Regions from separate parts of the Nitratireductor sp. CH_MIT9313-5 genome, predicted to be linked through region 2. Evidence: riboswitches for the same ligand, from Rfam matches in the RefSeq annotation. Region 2 holds a riboswitch; the other holds the start of a gene.
The links. A riboswitch is a leader RNA that binds a small molecule or an ion and turns the genes downstream of it on or off. The one in region 2 is predicted to bind cobalamin.
Positions count from the first base shown of each region.

Region 1 (7,961 bases), on a different contig from region 2:
ATCCATGGAACGGTCCTTCAACGCACCCAGGAGCCAGAAGATGATCTCATAGGCTGCGAACGGATTGGGCGAGAGATTGAGGACCAGGGACGTAAGAGCGCCTGACAGGCTGGAGAGCGCCACACCGGCAAGGATAAGGGTAAGCGTGGAGCCGCCGCGTGCTGAAAGAGCGAGCAAGGCTATAACGGCGATGAGTGCGCCCATCAGCGCACCGGCAGGCAGGGCGTATAGCGCGCTGCCGGCAAGACCCGAATAGAAGACAAGCACGGCGCCGAAGGCGGCTGTTGAAGACACGCCGATAATGCCGGGTTCTGCCAGCGGATTGCGCAAGAAACCCTGCAGCACGGCGCCTGATAGGCCGAGCGTGAAACCGATCATCAGTCCAAGCAAAGCGCGGGGCAGGCGAATTTTACGCATGATGATCGCTGCTGCTTCGCCACCGCCGGCAAACAGGCCGTGAAAGCTCTCCCTGAAGCCCAGTTCTGCCGGACCCACGCCAAGTGAGAGGATGAACAGAAGCAGCATCAGGACGAGAAGTGAAATATTGAGGCGCAGCGCGGTCATTGCGCCTCCCTTTCGCGCCTGCATGGGGCAATTCTGCGGCGCAGCTCCACAAGTGCGCGAACGGCAAGGATCGTCGCCGGGCTTGCACAAGACAGTGTACCGTCAGGAATGAAATCACCGATCAATGTGTCCGGCAGGGTCTTCAGCGCAGGATGTCGCGGAACCATTTCCCCCAGTGTGGGTGCATTGCCTGTTGCCGATGAGGTGACAATGACATCGGGTCGGGACTCGATGACCGCTTCGAGAGGGAAGGGGCCGACACCGTTCAGGCCCTGTTCGGCAGCAAGATTTCGAAAGCCGGCTGCTTCCATCACCGAATGGGCGAGGGTTCCAGCTCCCGGAGAAACCCCGTTCTGGTCATAGATCAGCATTGTGGGCGCGGGGCCGCAAAGTTGCTGCCTGGCGGAAGACAGTTCGTCCTCGAATGCTGCTGCCAGACGCTCTGCTTCCTCCTGACGTTCAAGAAGCTCACCCATGCGGCGGATATCGGCGGGGATGGCTTCAAGTTGCTGGTTGAAGCCGAATTCCTCCACGCGGAAACCAAGCTTCTTCAGAAGCTGGGTCGTGTTGTGCAGGGAAAAGGTACCGGTGACCACAAGGTCGGGAGAGGCGAGGAAGACCTCTTCTGCCCGACCATGATTGATGGGCAGGGCTTTCGCCTTTTCGTGCTCAGGCGACATGACCGGCTCACGCGCAAGGAATGAAACCGAGGCCAGCTGGCTGGGCGCGGCCAGGGCCAGGGCAAGCTGGTCGGTACAAAGATTGAGCGACATGACCCGCTGCGGCTGAGCTTCAGCCAAATCAGAAAAAACCGGCGCAGCAAGAGCTGCGCCGGCGATAATCGCTAAACCGGAAAAGAAGGATATGGGTTTCCGGCGTCTGACCATTACTGTCCGAACTTGGCTTTGAATCCGGCGAAGACCGAGATACCCGGCGTGCCGTAGCCGCGCGCGGTCTGATAATCCTGATCCAGCAGGTTCTCGCCGCGCAGATAAAGCTCCGTGTCCTCGGTCGGCTTGTAGGCAACCTTGGCGTTCAGGAGAAAATAGTCGTCGAGTTCGACGTCTTCTGGAACGCCTCTATATCTTGTGCAAGAGGTCGGGGTGAAACTGGGAGCGGGGTAGCAGGTAGTGTCGTAGGGCTCACTTCCTACGGTGATCCTGTCTATCGCGCCGATCGGGATGTTGGCTGACGCTGCGAGGGTCCACTTCTCCGCTGGCCGCGCAACGATAGACAAGCCCACGCTATGCTCAGGTATGCGAACCGCGCGAGAGCCATCAGGGTTTTCCGAGTCAGTAAACGTATAGCTCGCGCCAACATCCAGCCAGTTCGTAGCCTGCCAAGTCAAGGATGTTTCAATACCCTTCGACCGCGTTGTCCCGACAGACTGCTCGTATGAGTACGTGGAATTGTCGTAGATGATCAGGTTGTCGATGTCGAGCATGAAGAACGTGGCATCAGCAACAAGTCGGCCATCTAAGAGCGTTTGCTCGATACCTGCGTCGAAGCTGAAGCTCGTTTCAGGTTGCAGGGCGGCATTTCCAGCATAAGGTGCGAAAAGCTCGTAGAGGCTCGGCGAACGGAAGCCGGTTCCAACCGAGCTGTGCAGACGCGCTCCGAAGTCCTCGAACAAGTACGAAGCCGTTGCGCGATAGGTTGCGTGACCCCCGAACTCGCTGTGATGGTCGTATCGCAAGCCCCCCGACAGTACGAAATTAGGGGCGACCTCACCAATCGCTTGGCCCCAAATGCCACTCATGGAATGCGAGTCGTCTGTATCCGTTCCATAGTTGTCGGTAACTTGAGCGTTTTGCCGCTCATGATCGGCTCCGAATTGCAGTGTGAGCCAGTCATTTGCCTCGAGCGAACCTTGGTAATCGGCTTTGATGCGCCTGCCTGAATAGCTGGCGTCGAAGGGGCCGAAAAGCGGATGGGACGAGGTTATGTCTCGGTTCATCTTAGAAGCTTGAACGGAGAAGGAGTTCTTCAGGCGGCCATCAAGCAGATTTACGTTGAACCCCATTCGGCCTGCCAGCTGCTCGCTGAGATTGGTGTTGATGAGGTTGTCCGACGGTTCGAATAGCTCGCCGGTGATCGAATCGACATAGCGATCATCATCAAACTCCGCCTCACCATCAATGTAGAGCCCCGAGCCAAACACCGAGAACATGTCGCTGAAGGCATGCTCTGCAGCAATGTCGAGCGTGATGTTTTCGTAGCCGTCGCGTTCCGTGCCTGCGGCTGCGGCGGAAATGCCGTCGGTGCGGTAGCCCGTAGCGTTGAAGGACAGTCGGCTGTCGCCGTTGGAAGCGCGCAGGCCGTAGGAGCCGCGCGCGGTGCCGAAGGAGCCGCCTTCGCCGGAAAGTAGATGCGTTACACCCGGTTCGACTTCGCCGAGGGTGGAAAAGCTGACCACGCCGGCAATGGCTTCGGAGCCGTAGAGCGTGCTCTGGGAGCCCTTCAGCACCTCGATGCTGTCGAGGCCGCCGGAAAGCAGATACTGGTAAGAGGTCTGAACCTGCGTGTTCGTCGGGTCCGAAATGTCGATCCCGTTATAGAGCGTCTTCACATAGCGCTTTGGCGCACCGCGGATGGCGAAGCTGCCTTCCGCACCCGGTCCGCCGGTGCTGGAGATGGCGACACCCGGCACCCGGCTCAGATAATCCGCGACCAGCGGCTGGCTCTGCTCTTCAATCTGCTTCTGATCGATGACCGTGACGCTTGAGCCGGTCTTCGACAGTTCGGTCGGCGTGCGGTTGGGCGTGACGACAATTTCGCCGAGGTCGAGGTCCTGTGCGCTGGCAGTGTTCGCCATGGCGCCAAGGCAGATGGCGGATACGGTGGTGGTGAGAGCCTGGCGGCTCAAGGAAAATCTCATGTCGTGCCCCTCGCGACGATCAAACGCTACAAATGCCGGAGAGAGCAGACCAGAAACGGCTTGTGCCTCGCCAGCGATGACTAGTCGCCACCACTGCTAGACACAGCCCCGACAGCTTCCCGCAGTCGGTAGGTGACGTTTCGAGGCAGGTTTCCTGGCTTGCGCGTCATCGATTGGCTCGCCTTCCCAGGTCTTCACCCAGTGGCATGTGAGTTCAATCTCGGCGCATACAGTTGCGGGAGCAGCTACGGCTGAGGCGAAATGCCTTTTCCGTATTCCCTTTTAACTCCGGCTTCCAAAGGTGAAGCTGGAGCACCTCGAACGGCGCGAGGATTACCAAGTCGTAAATGTGGCGTCAATCTGTCACGGGCGACTCGAACTGTGCACCGCACAAAGCTCGTGAAAAAGCGACCAAGACTATCGCTTTTGCGTCAAAAATGTCGCAAACTCATCAGTTGAAAGGGCTTTTCGCCTGCCGGACAAGGCCGCCACGGGTGGATTGGAAGCTTTGCAAGCTGGCAATCATCGGCTGCGGCAGTGGGAGATCTGGCAAGGGTGGGAAAGACCGGTGCCTGTGCTGCGGGCCACGAACGAGAAGCATAATGAGTGGGAGTGACTACATGAAATTCTTCAAAAGCAATGGTGGACGCGTGCCAGACAAGATTGCGGCACTTGCCGGTGAGGCAAAGGCTGGCGTCATGGATCGTCGCGAATTCCTTGCTCTTGCCAGCGCCTTCGGTGCGACCACGGCTGGCGCTTATGGCATGCTCGGCTTGGCTGCGCCCACTCCGGCAGCCGCGCAGGAGCCCAAGAAGGGCGGCGTTCTGCGCGTGGCAATGATCGTCAAGGAGCCGAAAGATCCGCGCGTTGCAGACTGGTCGGAAATTGCCAATGCCATGCGTCAGACACTCGAACCGCTGGTGAAATATACCCGCGACTTCACCTTCGAGGGCCGTCTTCTCGAGAGCTGGGAAGTCAATGAGGATGCCACGGAATATCTGCTGCATGTGCGCCCGGGTGCGGAATGGAACAATGGCGACAAGTTCACCGCGGATGATGTGATCTACAACATCAAGCGCTGGTGTGATGCGGGCGTGGAAGGAAATTCCATGGCCACCCGCATGGTTTCGCTGGTTGACCCAGATACCAAAAAGGCGCGCGAGGGTGCCATCGAGAAGGTCGATGACATGACCGTCAAGCTCGTGCTCAACGAGCCGGACATCTCGCTCATTCCCGGCATGGCCGATTATCCGGCGCTCATCGTGCATCCAAGCTTCGATGAGACGGGTCGTGATTTCGTTGCCAACCCGATCGGCACGGGGCCGTTCGAGCTCGTCTCCTACGAGGTGGGCAACCGCGTGGAACTGAAGAAGCGCGAAAACGGCAAGTGGTGGGGCGGTGAAGCCTATCTTGATGGCATCGAGTTCATCGACTACGGCACCGACCCGTCCGCCATGCTGAGCGCCTTCGAGTCCGGAGAGGTTCATACCAATTACGAAACCACGGCCGATTATGTGGACATTCTTGACGGTCTCGGCCTTGAAAAGTCTGAGGTGGTGACCGCCAACACGATCGTTGCACGCACGAATGTGGGTGCCACGCCCTATGACGACCAGAAGGTGCGCAATGCGTTGCAGCTTGCGGTCGACAATGCGACGGTTCTGGCGCTGGGTTACGGCAATGCGGGCGAGGTGGCCGAAAACCATCATGTCTGCCCGATCCATCCCGAATATGTCGAATTGCCGAAGATCGAGCGCGATATCGAGAAGGCCAAGGCTCTCATGGAAGAGGCGGGCCAGATGGATTACGAGCACACGCTCATCACCGTTGACGAGGATTGGCACAAGAATACCGGCGACGCCATTGCCGCACAGCTGCGCGAGGCCGGTTTCAAGGTGAACCGCGAGGTTCTGCCGGGTTCGACCTTCTGGAATGACTGGACGAAATATCCGTATTCCATGACCAACTGGAACATGCGCCCGCTTGGAATTCAGGTGATCGCGCTTGCCTATCGGTCGGGCGAAGCCTGGAACGAGAGCGGCTATTCCAGCGAGGAACTCGACAAGATGATCGAGAAGGCGCTGACAATCCCGGATGCCGAAGAGCGCAAGACCGTGATGAAGGATATCGAGCAGCATCTGCAGGATTCCGGCATCATCATTCAGCCCTACTGGCGCAAGATCTACAATCATTCCGCGCCGGAAGTGATGAACCACGGCATGCATCAGACCTTCGAGATCGACCTGGCAGAGGTCTGGCTCGACGCCTGAGGCCGTTCGGCAACTTTGATGGTGGGGGCCGGGCTCCGGCCCCTTCCTTCCGAATAACAAGGCCCCCGAAAAAGGGGGGAGGGGTAACGTGCTAAGCTTCATTCTGCGCCGTCTTGGCGTGATGGCACTCACCATGCTCTGCCTGACGCTTGTCGTCTTCTTCCTTGTCAATCTGGAGCCAAACCTGAAGAAGCTGGCCATCAGCCAGCTCGACATGCGCTCCACGCAAGATCAGCTTGAAAGCTGGCTTGAGAAGAATGGCTACCGACAGAATTTCTTTCTGCGCTACGGCCAATGGCTTGGCGTGGTGCAGAAGCAGCCGAATGTCGATCCGGAAACGGGGGCGGTGACGCCGCGCTTCACCTATTGCGACGAACCTGCCGAACCCTATTACGGGGGAATTCTGCAGGGTGATTTCGGCTGTTCGACCAAGTTCAAGGTTCCGGTGGCCGAGAAGCTTTTCCCGGCGCTCAAGGCGACCGGTATTCTGATGTTCTGGGTGATGATCGTCATGGTGCCCGTCGCATTGCTGATCGGCGTTCTGGCGGGGATGCGGGAGGGCACCAAGACGGACAGAACCCTGTCCGTGGCCTCGATCGCAACGACCGCGACGCCTGAATATGTGTCGGGCGTCATCTTTGCGGTGATTTTCGCGTCATGGCTTGGCTGGCTCAACGGCTCGGCGGCCACGGCAACGCGTTCGGGCGTCACCTTCTACAATTTCACGCTGCCCGTCATGACCATGGCCGTCTACGGTATCGGCTATATCGCGCGCATGACGCGCGCCTCCATGGTGGAGGTGATGACGCAGCAATATATCCGCACCGCCCGGCTGAAAGGCATGAGCTTTTCCGGCGTTGTCATCAAACATGCGCTGCGCAACGCGCTGATCGCGCCCTTCACGGTCATCATGCTGCAGTTTCCCTGGCTTCTGACGGGTGTGGTCATCGTGGAAGTCATGTTCCGCTACCAGGGCTTCGGCTTCACGCTGGTGGAGGCCGCAGGCAACAATGACATCGACCTGCTTTTGAGCTGTTCACTGGTCTCGGTCTTCGTGGTGCTTTCCACCCAGCTCATATCGGATGTCGGATATGCACTGCTCAATCCGCGCATCCGCGTACAGTAGGGGAGATGTGAGATGACGGAATTCATTTCCCCGCTGGAAATCGTCCTTGGGGTCCTGTGGCGCTTCTGGCCGGTCTGGTTGGCGCTGGCGATCGTGCTTTTCCTCAGCCTGCGTTTCAAGGACAGGCTCGGGCTCTATGGTCACCTGTTCGACACCGGCGTGGGTGTGGCCGGTGTCATGATCTGCCTTTTCTGGCTGTTCACGGCGATGTTCGCGGATATCGTGGCGCCTTTCGATCCGCTGAAGCAGATCGCGGTGCTCAAAAGCGCGCTACCCGGTGCAATTGATCCCGAGAGCGGTCAGGCATTCCTGTTCGGTGGTGACCGGCTGGCGCGCGACGTCTTTTCGCGCATGGTTTATGGCAGCCAGATCGTGCTGGTCATTGCGCCTGCCGCGACGATGTTCGCGCTGATGGTTGGCACCACGCTCGGGCTTCCGGCCGGCTATTATGGCGGGCGGGTCGATGCGGTTCTGTCGTTCCTGGCAAATCTCGTGCTGGCTTTCCCCGTCATCCTGCTCTTCTATCTTTTGGTGACGCCCGGCATTCGCGAAACCTCCATCCCGCAATGGCTGGCCGGTTTCTTCTTCATCTTCCCGATCATCCTGTTCTGCACGTTGTTTTACACGCGGTTCAGCGACCGCACGGGACTGCTTGCCGTGCAGATCGGCCTGACGCTCCTGATTGGAGGCTGGATCTATGTGGGGCTGGTGTTCAACGCCGACCCGTTCGGCATCATCTCCATCAGCCCGAACCAGTTGAACATCTTCGTGGCAGTGGTGTTCGCCTCGGCGCCCGGCGTGTTCCGCATCGTGCGCGGGCTGGTGATGGACATCAAGACACGCGACTATGTGGCGGCAGCCCAGACCCGCGGCGAGGGACCCTGGTACATCATGCTTTGGGAAGTGCTGCCGAATGCGCGCGGGCCGCTGATCGTGGATGCGTGTCTGCGCATAGGCTACACGACCATCCTCCTTGGGACGCTCGGCTATTTCGGTCTGGGTCTTGCGCCCGAGAGCCCCGACTGGGGAACGGGCATCAAGGAATCCAGCCGCCTCTTGCGCGCCTATGTGCATCCCGCATTGCCGCCGGTCTTCGCGCTGATGAGCTTTGTCCTGGGGCTCA
Region 1 is NZ_JAYMER010000014.1:791,963-799,923, reverse strand. Features, by position in the region: gene WA367_RS11360 (FecCD family ABC transporter permease) at 1-564, opposite strand, end outside; gene WA367_RS11355 (ABC transporter substrate-binding protein) at 561-1,337, opposite strand; gene WA367_RS11350 (TonB-dependent receptor plug domain-containing protein) at 1,451-3,442, opposite strand; cobalamin riboswitch at 3,570-3,777, opposite strand; gene WA367_RS11345 (ABC transporter substrate-binding protein) at 4,063-5,712, shown strand; gene WA367_RS11340 (ABC transporter permease) at 5,801-6,838, shown strand; gene WA367_RS11335 (ABC transporter permease) at 6,851-7,961, shown strand, end outside.
Region 1: another riboswitch for cobalamin. It lies ahead of WA367_RS11350 (TonB-dependent receptor plug domain-containing protein); the one in region 2 lies ahead of metE (5-methyltetrahydropteroyltriglutamate--homocysteine S-methyltransferase).

Region 2 (7,961 bases):
CGAGATCGAATTGACGATCGCCTTGCCCTGAATGCACTTCAGGCCTGCTTCGATCACCTCCCATTTGGAGGAGTCCACCATGATCGGCACGCGGGCAATATCCGGCTCGGCGGCGATGAGGTTGAGGAATTCCACCATCGCCTTCTTCGAGTCGATGAGGCCCTCATCCATGTTGATGTCGATGATCTGCGCCCCGTTCTCCACCTGACTCAGCGCAACTTCGAGCGCGGTCGCATAGTCGGCATTGGTGATGAGCTTGCGGAATTTGGCCGAGCCCGTGACATTCGTCCGCTCGCCCACATTCACAAACGGGATGTCGTCGGTAAGCGTGAATGGCTCTAGACCTGAAAGGCGCAATTGCGGCTTCTTCTTCGGCACCTGGCGCGGCTTCTTATCCGCAACGGCCTGTGCAATCGCGCGGATATGCTCCGGCGTTGAGCCACAGCAGCCGCCCACCACATTGACCAGTCCTTCATCGGCAAAGCCCGCTACCTGCGCGGCCATGAATTCCGGGCTCTCGTCATATTCGCCAAAGGCGTTGGGCAGACCCGCATTCGGATAGGCGCAGGTGAAGGTGTCGGCCGCGCCTGAAAGCTCTGCCATGTGCGGACGCATCGCTTCAGCACCCAGCGCACAGTTCAAGCCCACGGTGAAGGGCTTCGCGTGACGGATCGAGTGCCAGAACGCCGTTGGCGTCTGGCCGGAAAGCATGCGGCCGGAAAGATCGGTGATGGTGCCGGAAATCATGATCGGCAGACGCACGCCCTTCTCTGCAAAGATTTCCTCGCAGGCGAAGATGGCAGCCTTCGCATTCAGCGTGTCGAAGATCGTCTCGATCAGGATGATGTCGGAGCCACCGTCGATCAGGCCGCGCAACTGCTCACCATAGGCAATGCGAAGCTCGTCAAAGGTGACGGCGCGAAAGCCAGGATTGTTGACGTCAGGCGAAATGGATGCCGTGCGGTTAGTCGGCCCCAGCGCACCGGCAACAAAGCGCCGCCTGCCATCCTTCTGTTCCGCCCGACGGGCTGCACGCTTGGCAAGCCGCGCGCCATCGCGGTTCAGGTCGTAGACAACCTCTTCCATGCCGTAATCGGCCTGGGCGATGGAGGTGGAGGAGAAGGTGTTCGTCTCCAGAATATCCGCGCCGGCAATTGCATAGTCGTAGTGGATATCCTCGATCGCCTTGGGCTGCGTGAGGATTAGAATGTCGTTATTGCCCTTCTGGTGGCACTCGCAGCCCATGAAGCGTTCGCCGCGGAACTGCTCTTCATCCAGCTTGAGGCTCTGAATCTGCGTCCCCATCGCGCCATCCATAACGAGGATGCGCTCGCGGGCAGCTTCTTCCAACGCGGCGAACACATCCGATCCGTCGGATTTCGCGGCAACAGGGCCGAAGAGTTCATCAAGGGCGGACGGATTCTCAGACACGGAACTTCCTCTCGTCGATTTCGCCGAGCCATCACATAAAGATATCTTTATGTCAACATGCGGTCATGCGAGACATGCCATCGCGTGCGGCATCTGGCCCTGCTCATCCAATATAGGCGAGGAAGCAGGCAACAGACAGGCAAGTGCCGGAAATCAGCGCGGCTCCTGCCACAGATTGAGATAGCGCGGGTCGAACTCGCACATCTCGGCCAGACGGTCGAAGTCGACAATCCGCACGCGCCGGTCGCGCCATTCGACAAAGCCGGTCGAGCGTAGATTGGCGAGCGTCTTGTTCACATACACGGTGGACATGCCCAACATGTCGGAGATCATGGCTTGAGTAGGCGGAAAATCGAAACTGTCGCCCTCGATCACGCCGACCGCGCGCAGTCGCGTATAGAGCTCGCACAGGAGATGCCCCATCTGCTGCTCCGCGCTCATCCGCCCAAGCGATACGATCCAGGCCCGCTGGATGGCGGCATCGACCAGCGTCGTATGCCACAGCAGGCGCGTGAGATGCGGATGCGTCTCGGTGAGACGCCGCAAATTGATATGCGGCACAAAGGCTGCGCGGCAGGGTCCGACCGCAATCACCGCATGGTCCATGACTTTCAGCAACATGCTGTGCAGGTCAACAAAGTCACCGGGAATATGGACGGCTGATATCTGGCGCTTGCCATTGGCCAGATACTGAGCACGTGCGGCGAAACCCTCCACGATCAGGCAGGCTTCCTCGGGTCGCGAATCCTCGGCAACAAGTTCCTCGCCGGAAGCAAAGCTGCGCATGCGGGCGGGCAAGGCGATGATGGCCTGCCGCTCTTCATCGCTCATGTGGTCATGCCGCTCCAGCATATTGATCAGAAAGGATCGCTCATCCTTGTTCACCGTGCCCACCCCACCCGCTATCGTTTTTTCTGCTTCATGCGCAGGATCGTCAGCCTAGTTGTGGCGATCTGCTTTGTCCAAGAAGCACTTACAGTGGGGCATGCGCAAATGGAAAGCCGTCAAGCTTGCGCTCGACGGCCTGAACAACAAATTTTGGCACTCAACTCCCGTGCAGTCATTCCGTATCCGGAACGTGGCGCGGACTGTCGATGGGCGCGGCCTCGATATCCACCTTGTCAGGATCAAAGGCCCCATAGCCCGCTATCTGCCGTACATCCTCATGTGGCGTTTCATAAGCCCACATCACGTCATCAGCAGCCTCGCCCACCGCCTCTACACTCCAATAGGAAGCATCGCCCTTGAAGGGGCAGGTCGTGGTGGTCGCGCTCTTGCGGAAGAAGTCGAAATAGATGTGATCGAACGGCACGTAGAAGACAGGCTTGTGACCTTCCTCCTCAAGCACCAATGCCTTCTCGGTCGAAGCCACGACGGCGTCGGAGAAGAAAACATTGACCGTGCCGTCATAAGGGCGAATGGAAATGCGGTCTGATGTAGCGCTCATCGTCATACCTCGCTTTAGCTTGCCAGAGGAACGGCACCCACGCGCATTAGGTTCCGGAGGGAACCACCCGACAACCGCCCGCATTGTTCCCGCATGCACGGCGGCGCCAAAGCCGTCCTAATCCCTGACAGGAGCAAGGCGTGATACATTCAAGCAATTTCCTGTGGCTTCTGACAGTCGCAGGCGGTCCGATCATTCTGGGTATTGCGGTGATCTACGCCGTGATCCGTCGCCGTCGGTTGAAAGCCAGCGAAAAGCTGCGTCAGCACGAGGGAACGGAGCGGCTCTATCAGGACGACCCGACCATGCCACCCCGGCATTGATGAGCGGATGCTCAATCGCACCCGCCCTTGATGTTACGCCGACAAGCGCAGCTTCCTTGCGGCCGCTACCATATTGGCAAGTGCGGGCCGCACTTCCTCCCATGCCCGCGTTTTCAAACCACAATCCGGATTGACCCAGATCTGCCAGGGTTTGAGGTTGCTCTTGGCCTTGTGCAGAAGTTCGGACATTTCCTCAGCCGATGGTACGCGGGGGGAGTGAATATCGAAGACGCCCGGACCGATACCCTTCCCATAGGCATGGCCGGAAAAGGCTTCCAAAAGCTCCATGCGTGAGCGGGAGGTCTCGATCGAGATCACGTCGGCGTCCAGCGCTTCGATGGCCTCGATGATATCGTTGAACTCCGCATAGCACATATGGGTGTGGATCTGCGTCTCAGGTGCCACACCGCTGGCCGCAAGACGGAAACACTCTACCGCCCAGTCCAGATAGTGCTGCCATTCTCCCCGCTTCAAGGGCAGCCCCTCGCGCAGCGCAGGCTCATCGACCTGAATGACGCTGATGCCGGCGGCTTCCAGGTCCTGCACCTCGTCACGCAGCGCCAGCGCGATTTGTCGGCAGGTCGTCTCCCGTGGCACGTCATCGCGCGGGAACGACCATTGCAGCATGGTCACCGGCCCCGTCAGCATGCCCTTCACCGGCTTGTCCGTCAGCGATTGTGCGAATTTCGCCCCGTCGACGGTCATGGGTTCCGGCCGCGAGACGTCGCCGAAGATCACCGGCGGGCGCACATAACGCGAACCATAGCTCTGCACCCATCCATGCCGGGTGAAGGCATAACCCGAAAGCTGCTCACCAAAATACTGGACCATGTCATTGCGCTCGAATTCGCCGTGCACGAGCACATCCAGCCCCACCTCTTCCTGCCAGCGAATGGCCGCTTCCGTTTCTCGACGCAGATAATGAACATAGTCTGCAGTACCAAGCTCACCGCGCCGGTGCGCCGCCCGCGCTTTCCTCACCTCAGCCGTCTGCGGGAAGGAGCCGATCGTGGTTGTAGGAAACGAAGGCAGGCCAAGCGCCGCGTTCTGCAATTTTCGACGCGTCTCGAAATCGAGGCTGCGCCTGGCCATTCCCGCCGTGACTTGCGCAAGACGAGCCGCAACGGCCTGACTGTGCACTTTCGCCGATCTGCGTCGCGCCTCAAGCGCGCGGGTGGCCGCCTCAATTCGCTCGCCAACACGTCCCGCCTCGCCGGAAAGCGCCGCTTTCAGCACGCCAAGCTCCTCGATCTTCTGTAGAGCGAAAGCCAGCCAGGTCTTCAAATTCGCATCAAGCTCGGTCTCAAGCTCCAGATCAATCGGCACATGAAGAAGCGAGCAGGAAGGTGCGATCTGCACAGCCCCCTCACGCTCTTTCACAACCGGTTCCAGCCGCTCGATGAGGCGCACAAGATCCGCCCGCCACACATTGCGCCCGTCAATGACACCCAAAGACAGCACTTTCTCCGGGTGAACCGCATCCAGAACTGCCTCAAGCTGATCGGGAGCACGCACCAGATCAACATGGACGCCATCGACGGGGAGCGTGGAAACGACTGCGAGATTTTCTGCCAGCCCGCCGAAATAAGAGGCAAGCATGATCTTCGGCGCATGTTTGGTGGCAAGCGCACCGAACCCAAACGCATAGGCCTCGCGCTCATGCTCCTGAAGATCGAGCACAAGGCATGGCTCGTCGATCTGCACCCATTCGGCTCCCGCTTCCCGCAAACGCGCCAGAAGCTCGGTATAGACCGGCAACAATCGCGGCAGCAGGTCTAGCGGGTCACTTCCATCAACGCTTTTGCTGAGTTTCAGAAATGACACGGGTCCAAGCAGTACGGGCCGCGTCTGGATGCCCAACGCCCGGGCTTCCAGATATTCTTCAACCGGCTTGTCGCCGGCCAGAGCAAACCCTTGTCCGGCGTGTAGTTCCGGCACCATGTAATGGTAATTCGTGTCGAACCACTTGGTCATCTCAAGCGCTGCAACGCCGCCATCGTGAGAATGCCCGCAGGCGTGGCGCTCAGCACCTGTACTGCCGCGCGCCATGGCGAAATAGGTCGCCAGTGCACCGCCCGCTTTAACCTGCTCGAAGCGCTCAGGCACCGCGCCCACGGTCACCGCCATGTCCAGCACATGGTCATAGAGCGAAAAATCATTGGACGGGATGACATCCACCCCTAGTCTCTGCAGGCGCCTCCAGTTTTCTGCGCGCAATTCTGCCGCCCTTGCGAGAAGTTCGGCCTCGGTCAGCTTCCCCGACCAGAAGCCCTCCAAGGCGAATTTCAGTTCTCGCCTGGCGCCTATGCGCGGCAAGCCCAGTGCTGCAATCTTGATATTTCCAGACATTTCAAACCCCGGTCTGTCGGGACGGGGTTGTGACGGAAAGGCAAAAGCGCACGGCAACGGATGGCCGCAGCGCAAACCCTCACCGGGACACCCCGCCCGTGGTTGTGATGCGCCGTGGCAGGTCTCCTGGCTTGCGGGTCATCGCCCCTGCCCGCCTTCCCGCGCTATCGCGCAGTGGCATGATGGACAGGCGCTCTCCGCCTACAGTTGCGGGGGCAGCCGCGGAATTGCCGTCACCGGCGCACCGCATTCCCTCTTGGCCGAAACATGGACCATCCATGCCTCGGAACCACGACAGGCGCAGCTTCGCCCGAAGCCGCGCCTGTGTCAATGTGTATATAAAGAAATGTTTATATCTTTAAGTGATCGACCGAAGCCTCAATCCCAGCTCAGTGCACCACCATTTTGGTATTCGATCACGCGGGTCTCGAAGAAGTTCTTCTCCTTCTTCAGATCCATCGCCTCCGACATCCACGGGAACGGATTTTCGCTGGCCTCGAAAACCGCCTCAAGCCCCAGCTGTGCGCAGCGGCGATTGGCGATGAAGTGCATATATTGCTCGCAAAGCTCGGCATTGAGACCAAGGAAGCCGCGCGGCATCGTATCGCGCCCGTATGCCGCTTCCAGCTCCGCCGCCTCGCGGATCATGCTGCGCACTTCGTTCTTGAAAGCATCGGTCCACAGATGTGGGTTCTCGTGCTTGATCTGGTTGATGACGTCGATACCGAAATTCAGGTGGATGCTCTCGTCGCGCAGGATGTACTGATACTGCTCGGCAATCCCCACCATCTTGTTGCGCCGCCCGAGAGAGAGGATCTGCGCGAAGCCGGTATAGAACCACATGCCCTCGAAGATCACATAGAAGGCGACCAGATCGCGCAGGAAAGCCTGATCGGCTTCCGGCGTACCGGTCTGGAAATCCGGATCGTCCAGATGCTTGGTATATTCCAGCGCCCATGCCGCCTTGTCGGTGATTGAGGGCACTTCGCGATACATGTTGAAAAGCTCGCCCTCATCCAGGCCCAGGCTTTCCACGATATACTGGAAGGTGTGCGTGTGGACGGCTTCCTCAAAAGCCTGACGCAGCAGATACTGCCGGCATTCCGGATTGGTCAGGTGCCGGTAGATGGCGAGCACGATATTGTTGGCCACCAGCGACTCCGAGGCCGCGAAGAAGCCCAGATTGCGCTTGAGCATGCGCCGCTCGTCCTCGGTCAGCCCATCGCGTGACTTCCAAAGTGCAATATCGGCCTGCATCGACACTTCGGTCGGCATCCAGTGATTGTTGCAGCCGGAGAGATATTTCTCCCACGCCCATTTGTATTTCAGCGGCAGGAGTTGGTTCACATCCGCCCGCGCATTGATCATGCGCTTGTCATCAACAGAAACGCGTGCGCCACCACGTTCGATCGCGCCAAGGCCGGTGGCATCGGCCTCGGTGGTTTGAGGGGATGGGGATGCGGGCGTTTCTTCGTTCCAGTTCAGCATTTGGGTTCTCCGGGGAAGTTTCAGGTGTTCATGAGCCAGAGCACTGCACGCCCCCCTCTGGCCTGCCGGCCATCTCCCCCACGGGTGGGGAGATCACGCGCGGCAAAGTAGGTGCAAGTTAGATCAAGCGGGGCGGTCCTGCAGGCCGATCTCCCCCCTTGTGGGGGAGATGCCCGGCAGGGCAGAGGGGGGTGCGAAAGCCGCACCGCCCGACAATGCCTCACTGACAAGCCTCACACTCAGGATCATCAATCGCACAAGCCTTAGGCGCAGAGGCATAGACCGTCGGCTCCACCGACACGGCATTCAGCTTCCCGTCCGTACCTTTGAGCGTCGACTTCTCCACGGAAGTCGCGGCACTGGCACGCAGATAGTAGGTAGTCTTCAAGCCCTTGCGCCATGCCAGCCGGTAAAGCGCATCGAGTTTCTTGCCGGACGGATTGGCGAGGTAGAGATTGAGCGACTGTGCCTGATCGAGCCACTTCTGACGGCGTGATGCGGCTTCGATCAGCCAGCTTGCGTCCATCTCGAAGGCTGTTGCGTAAAGCGCCTTCAGATCATCAGGAATACGGTCGATCTGGCCAACGGAACCGTCATAATATTTCAGGTCGGACACCATCACCTCGTCCCACAGCCCGCGCGCCTTCAGGTCACGCACGAGTGCTGCATTCACGACAGTGAAGTCGCCCGACATGTTCGATTTGACGAAGAGGTTCTGATAGGCGGGCTCGATCGACTGGCTGACGCCGCAAATATTGGAAATCGTCGCTGTCGGAGCGATGGCCATGCAGTTGGAATTGCGCATGCCCGCCTTCTTCACCCGCTTGCGCAGGCTGTCCCAATCGAGCGTTGCCGTCTCGTCCATCTCGTTGAAGCCACGGGCATGGCTGACGCGATTGATGCTGTCGATGGGCAGCACACCC
Region 2 is NZ_JAYMER010000017.1:44,775-52,735, forward strand. Features, by position in the region: gene metH (methionine synthase) at 1-1,431, opposite strand, end outside; gene WA367_RS14230 (Crp/Fnr family transcriptional regulator) at 1,585-2,316, opposite strand; gene WA367_RS14235 (DUF427 domain-containing protein) at 2,492-2,878, opposite strand; gene WA367_RS14240 (hypothetical protein) at 3,019-3,201, shown strand; gene metE (5-methyltetrahydropteroyltriglutamate--homocysteine S-methyltransferase) at 3,235-5,550, opposite strand; cobalamin riboswitch at 5,650-5,859, opposite strand; gene WA367_RS14250 (ribonucleotide-diphosphate reductase subunit beta) at 5,929-7,038, opposite strand; gene WA367_RS14255 (ribonucleoside-diphosphate reductase subunit alpha) at 7,259-7,961, opposite strand, start outside.